Linked DNA regions of Gimesia benthica. The protein of the gene in region 1 interacts with the protein of each later gene in a pairwise test. Links are inferred from orthologs where the notes say so. Each region holds a gene or a part of one and is shown in the gene's direction. Other genes may lie near its edges. The genes, in order: dnaA and dnaB.

What was found.
Region 2: the proteins of dnaA (region 1) and dnaB interact in binary tests that used the Escherichia coli proteins (3 or more experiments, as listed by UniProt). The link is inferred for Gimesia benthica from one-to-one orthologs.

What each region holds. Positions count from the first base shown.
Region 1 is NZ_CP043930.1:2,611,953-2,615,246, forward strand. The notes cover bases 298-3,269. They hold dnaA (chromosomal replication initiator protein DnaA), read left to right. Parts: upstream 298-1,007; coding sequence 1,008-2,531; downstream 2,532-3,269. Other genes in these bases: F1728_RS09825 (GNAT family N-acetyltransferase), read left to right, coding at 298-660; F1728_RS09835 (tetratricopeptide repeat protein), read right to left, coding at 2,558-3,269. Outside these bases: more of F1728_RS09825, read left to right, coding at 1-297; more of F1728_RS09835, read right to left, coding at 3,270-3,294. UniProt on the Escherichia coli protein: Plays an essential in the initiation and regulation of chromosomal replication. Binds in an ATP-dependent fashion to the origin of replication (oriC) to initiate formation of the DNA replication initiation complex once per cell cycle.
Region 2 is NZ_CP043930.1:2,174,307-2,177,581, reverse strand. Bases 274-3,226 are described here. They hold dnaB (replicative DNA helicase), read left to right. Parts: upstream 274-1,011; coding sequence 1,012-2,442; downstream 2,443-3,226. Other genes in these bases: F1728_RS08195 (hypothetical protein), read left to right, coding at 2,491-3,226; rplI (50S ribosomal protein L9), read left to right, coding at 324-830. Also shown: ssb (single-stranded DNA-binding protein), read left to right, coding at 1-236; more of F1728_RS08195, read left to right, coding at 3,227-3,275. UniProt on the Escherichia coli protein: The main replicative DNA helicase, it participates in initiation and elongation during chromosome replication. Travels ahead of the DNA replisome, separating dsDNA into templates for DNA synthesis.

The sequences.
Region 1 (3,294 bases):
ATGGCCCGGCGAATCGATGATTCCGGGGTCAGTATCGGCCAGGTGCTGATCGACCCGGCACAACTTCACACCCGTCGCCTGCTGACACGAAACGGGTTTCCGCACCTCACGAATCTTCAGTTCATGCGGCACCCGCTGAGCAACCTGCCGTCGACAGAGTCGCTGAAAGAGAAACAGATTGAACCGGTCCGTTTCGATGCCGTGCAGAACCGTCAGCGATTTCTCGATATGCTGGAATTGACGCACCAGGAATCTCACGACTGCCCTGCCCTGAATCAGGTACGCACGGCTGAGGAATCGCTGGAATCGCACCGCAGTTCAGGGGACTCGGACCAGGCCCACTGGTACCTGTTTCAAAGGGGAGAAACCGACCTGGGCATTTTACTCCTGTCTGAACATCAGTCCGATTTGAGTTGGGAAGTCGTTTACATGGGGGTCGCTCCGAACCAGCGGGGACAGGGTACAGGTTCCGCGATGATCCAATTCGGACTGGAGCAGGCACGAGCTCACAATCAGTCTGCGTTAACTCTCGCCGTGGATCACAAAAATTCCTATGCGATAAAGATTTATGAAGAGTTGGGTTTTGTCAGACAAAACACATTAAGCGTCCACGCGCGACTTCGTTCCCAATTCCCGGGAAAAAAACCAAAATTTAATTAACACGTTTTCGACAGCGTGAAGCGGGGCTTCCAAAAATATTTTCTCCGCGGGATGTCATTTTCTACTGGTAAAACAGTGTTTGATTTCGGTCTGAAAATTCTCAAAAAATTCCGCGCTGTTTCCGTTTGACTCTCCAGCAATTCAGGCTAGTATCAGAACCACTGAATGAGTAAACGCAGTGTCGCCGAAGTCAATGCCTGAGAACTTTACGATGCTGTTAACAATGGAGCTTTATAGCGCATCATTTCCAAATAAACCTCACTACCATACACGACTTTGAGAGAGCAGGATTTGGCTCTTTCTACCATTATGGACGGAGACGGTGCGCGCGGGGGGGAGGGTGCAAGATGCAACCCACGTCTTTGGCAGTGGAGGGTACGTTTTGCGATTCTGCAAATCGACCAACGGAAGCCAAGCTGGGGCCAGCAACAACCGGGTCAGAGGAGCAATCAATTTATCGGTTGCTCGCACAACAAGTCGGTGAACGTGGTTTCCAGAACTGGTTCGCAGGAAAAGTCAGACTCAAACTGGATGGCAATCTGCTGATTGTCGGCGTTGCCAGTCCGTTTCTGCTCACCTGGATGCAGAAAAAATTCGCCTCGAAAATCTATGCCACCGCGATTGCCTGCGTGGGACCTTCTGCTGAATACCGTCTGGAAGTCGATCCGGAACTGGCTGCCGTGACCAGTTCTTCTGAAGAGAGCCAGCAGAAATCTGGCAGCATGTCGGCTTCGTCTGGTAACGTTCCATTTGTTGAGCGGAAGGCATCTGCTCCATCCGTGAGTTCCCAGAACTCGCACTCAGTGGCGCGGCAGTCAAACCCGTTTCGTGGCAGACGCTTCGCGGACCTGTCTACCTTCGTCAAAGGTAAGTCGAACCAACTGGCTTACATTGCAGCGACCCAGGCCAGCGATGAACCGGGCGCACTTTACAACCCGCTGTTCATTCATGGCGGCGTCGGCATTGGAAAAACGCATCTGCTGGAAGGCTTCTACCGCAGAGTTCGTCAGCTGTATCCCGCGCTGAATGTGGTTTACCTGACGGCGGAAGCGTTCGGTAACTATTTCTCCAAGGCACTGCAGGAACGCTCGCTGCCCGGCTTTCGTCAGCGGTTCCGTAATGTCGATGTTTTGATTATCGATGACATCGACTTCTTCGAATCAAAGCGCAACTTCCAGGAAGAGTTGCTGCACACGATCAAACATCTGGAAAGCCATGGACGACAACTGGTCTTCTCTTCAGACCGTCACCCTCGACTGCTGACCAAGATGAGTGAAGAATTGACGACTCGCTTCCTGTCCGGCCTGGTCTGTCGCATTGAAGCTCCCGAGAAGGAACTCCGTCTGGAAATCGCCCGTCAGCGGGCTCATAAATTGAAGACACCAATTACCGAAGGGGCACTTGCTTACGTAGCCCGCCGCTTTACCAGCAACGTTCGGGAACTCGAAGGTGCGGTCAACTGCCTGCAGACCTGCCACCTGATGACTGGTCAGAAAGTGACCACCAGCATGGCCCGTCAGGTTCTGGCGGACCTGGAACGGGATTGCATTCGCATCATCAAGCTGGATGACATCAACCAGATTGTCTGTTCCACATTTGGTGTTTCTGAGGCAGACCTGAAATCGTCACGTCGCGCCCGAAATATCAGCCAGCCCCGGATGCTGGCCATGTTCCTGGCACGCAAACTGACACAGGCGGCTTACAGCGAAATCGGTGACTACTTCGGCGGACGCAATCACAGCACTGTCATGTCCGCCGAGAAGCAGGTTCGCAAATGGCTGGAGAGCCACTCTTCCATTCAGGTTGCTCTCCAGGAATGGCCAACCGAAGAGATCATCGAATCTCTGGAACAACAGTTACTCGCCAGCTGATTCAGCGATACTGATTCAGAGCGAACTTAATATTGTCTCTGTGGATCTGAGAACTGATATTGAGAGTTTGTCGGCTGACTTCCCCACTGGAAAGGCGAAGCCGACTGCTGATTGAAATTTTGTGTTCCGTTCAAGTTACCCTGATAGCCGGATCGCAAATCAGCGGCCGTTTCTGATGCATTCTGGAGACGCACGTTTGCCGGAGCCGCCACCGGGTTGTTGGAGAACATCTCCGATTGAGGCAAAGCCGAGGACATCGGCTGTCCCTGTGCAGGAAAGCGTTGCGGCATCGAGGCATGATAAACATTGCCCTTCCCGGCAGGCTGACCCGAGTATTCATAGCCGGCCTGTCTGACACCTCCCTGTGACATGCCCTGCCCCATTTGTGGCTGGAGGCCGTTCGGGCCATTCGTTCCATAGGCATTCTGGAAAGGAACCTGGGCTGAAGCAGGAATGACGCCTCCAGATCCCATCTGAGAACTCATCAGGGGCGAGTTATTTCCCTGCAGCTGTCCCGGAGCGGCATCACTCATGGGAAACATCTGACCGGGGCCCATATTCATGCCAGTGCGGGCCACTTCCCGCATCAGGTCCTGATCGTTCTGTGGAGGATTCTGTCCGGCTTCCGGAGCGCCGCTCTGTGTCGAACGGTAATCGGGAAACTGGCCTGGAGTCGACTGATACTGATTTCCGTACAGCTGTTGTCCCGGCTGGGGACCACGAACGGGCATCATCTGTTGAGGCGCTGACTGCATTGGCTGAT
Region 2 (3,275 bases), 440 kb from region 1 along the record:
ATGACAAAGAATCGGGCCAGAAACGCAGCAAGTTGAAAGTGGTTGGCGAAAACATGACCATGCTCGGCGGACGTGGCGATGGCCCCGGAGGCGGTGGTGGTCCCAGCGGCGGCGGCGGTGGCGGCGGCGGTTATGGCAGCCGTGGCGGTTCCTCGCAGGGTGGTGGTTCATCCAGCCCGGCAGATTCCTTTTACGATTCACCAGGTGGAATGCCCGACGACGACGTGCCTTTCTAAGTGAAGGCCGTTTCAACGGAGCAGCACAACGAGTCAATTTTTATTCAAAACGATAGTAAAAACTGAAAATTACGGAAGTGATTGATAATGGTTCGCAAACAACGTAGCACCTCTGTGGTCGGTAGTTCCAAGTCATCTATCGAGGTTTTGCTGGCAGAAAATGTCGACAACCTCGGTGAGCAGGGTGACATTGTGCGGGTCAAACCCGGCTATGCCCGTAACTTCCTGCTGCCTTACGGCATGGCCACCATTGCCACTGAGCACAACAAGCGGATGGTGACACAGCACCAGAAGAAAGTGGCCGAGCTGGAAAAAGAGCATCTCAAATCGCTCAAGGGTCTGGCAGACAAAGTCAGCAAGCACAGCGTCACCATGGAAGCCAACGCCAACGAAGAAGGTCACCTGTATGGTTCGATCGTGGCTGTTGACATCAGCAAGTCCCTCAAGGAGAGCGGCTTCGAAGTCGATGCCGAAGCGATTCGCCTGGAAGGTCCGCTGAAAGAGCTGGGTATGTATACCGTCAAGCTGCAGCTGCACGAAAAGGTGAAGACCGAAGTCAAAGTCTGGGTCGTACCGACTGCAGAAAAAAGCTAACCCGTTTCGGCAGCAGGGCTGTCGAACTGCGTCATAAAAAACGAAGAGGTCCGGTTATTGCCGGACCTCTTTTGTTGTTATATGATGACGCCTGCAACACGACGTGCATTCGCCCGGAGCTGAACGGGGGGCTGCGTCGTGTGTTTTCATTTCATTGAGTCAAACGTTCCAGGGGATGGTCATGTCAGTTGCGGGCAAAGGAAATTTTCGCCGTCCAAAGCAGGAGTCTGTGGAAGAGCTGTTCGGTAAAGTGCCGCCACAGAACCTGGATGCAGAGAAAGCCGTGCTGGGCAGTATTCTGCTCGACAACGTGGTCATCGATGACCTCGTGCAGATTGTCAAAACCAACCATTTCTATAGCGATAAAAATGCGCGGATCTTTGCTGCGATTCTGCGCTTACACGATGCCGGCGTCCGCGGGATTGACGCGGTGACAGTGGCCGAAGAGCTCGACTCGAAGGGAGAGCTGGACGAAGCCGGCAATGTGATGTACCTGCACGAGATCCTGGAGAGCGTCCCCCACGCGGCGCATGCGGAATACTATGCGAACATCGTGCGTGACAAGTCGGTCCAGCGGGAACTGATTCACTCCTGTACCGAAATCATTCGAGAGAGCTATTCGCCGCAGGGCGACACTCTGGAAGTGTTAAACAAGGCCGAACAGAGTATCTTCAGTATTCTCGAATCGCAGGGAGAAGGGGATAAGATCGACATCAAGGACATCCTGATGGATGCCTTCGACCGGATCCACGAGCGAACCCAGAAAGAGGGATCACTGACCGGAACCACGACCGGGTTCGTCGATCTGGACGAACAGATCAACGGTTTTCAGCCTTCCGAATTGATTGTCCTGGCGGCCCGTCCTTCGATGGGGAAGACCGCGCTGGTCTGTAACTTCGCGGAAGCCGCCGCCGACGAGGGGGGCGTGGCCACGATCATCTTCTCTCTGGAACAGTCAAAGCTGGAACTGGCAGAGCGTCTGTTGTGTATCCGCTCGGGGGTGAATGGTCACTCGCTGCGTGCCGGGGATCTGGAAGATGACGAGCGGCACCGGTTGCTGGAGGCCTCTTCCCAGATCAGCGAGATGCCTCTGTTTATCGACGATAAACCGGGGCGGACGATTCAGGAAATCAGTGCGATCTGTCGGCGTTTAAAGCGGTTGAGTAACCTGGGGCTGATCATCATCGACTACCTGCAGTTGATTGAACCGGAAGACAAGACGATGCCTCGTGAACAGCAGATTGCGGGGATCACGCGGCGTCTGAAGGGGCTGTGCAAGGAATTGAATGTGCCGACGATCGCCCTGGCCCAGCTGAACCGCGGTGTGGAATTGCGTGAAGACAAGCGTCCGCGTCTGGCCGACTTGCGAGAAAGTGGAGCCATCGAACAGGATGCCGACCTGATCATGTTCCTGCACCGTCCGGACGCTTATGATCCCGAAGACCATCCGGGTCTGGCAGAAGTGGTTGTGGCCAAGCACCGTAGTGGTCCGACCGGGATTGTAAACCTGACGTGGCTCCGTGAATCGATGCGGTTCGGCAACTACACGAACCTGGATGTCCCTGAAGGGGGCTACATGGGAGATGATGGCGGAGGCGGCGGATTCGGTTAAACTCGCCTGGCTGCCACCGGGAATTCTGCAAACTGAGGAGGAGATGAAATGCGATCGACCTCTGAGTTGAAGTTGCGTGGCGTGGTGAAGTTTCTGGTGCTGTTGCTGATCAGCGTCGCTGCTGTTTCCAGGATGCAGCCCGCTTTCCCGGCAGAGGAGTCTGAGACGCAGGCGCTGCCCGGAAAGATTGAGCCGCCGTTTGGCTGGAACCGGACCGATAAGTATGTGCCTCCCGATTTCGAAGCGTTTTTCCCGGATGACAATGCAGCGGGCGCGCAGCTGGATCAGCTGATCGAAGGGAAGCTCAAGGTCTCCAGCACCGACGCGCGTCTGGCTTTGATTCGGCGTGGCCTGCGGAACTGTTCGCATCATCGGACCACACTGCTGGGGCAGGTGGGGAACCAGTATATCTGGAATCGCAAAGCGCAGGATCCCCGGGCGATTGAACTCATGTATCACGCGAGTGCCAGTAACCTGCCCGGTGTTGCGCATTCTGCGCTCTATCACGGTCCGACAGTGGTCTCAGATCGTTCGCCGAATCTGGTACGGATGCTGATGGAACGCTATCCGAAACTTGACGGGCAGATGCAGGATCGGATTGGCTGGGGGATGCGAACCTATGGGGACAAAGCACAGACGCGTGAGCTGCTGAGCGAGTTGCTGGATGATTATCGGCAGCTGGACGATCTGACGGTGGGAGCGACACTGGAGACCTGGCAGGCGGTGTTCGAGGCCGATCCGCCTGAGCTGGAGCGGTTTGATGATCTGGGGCTGTGGGTCATTGCTTTTCATCGTGCGGATGTTTCTGCAACCCATCCGCGGGCTGCGGAGAT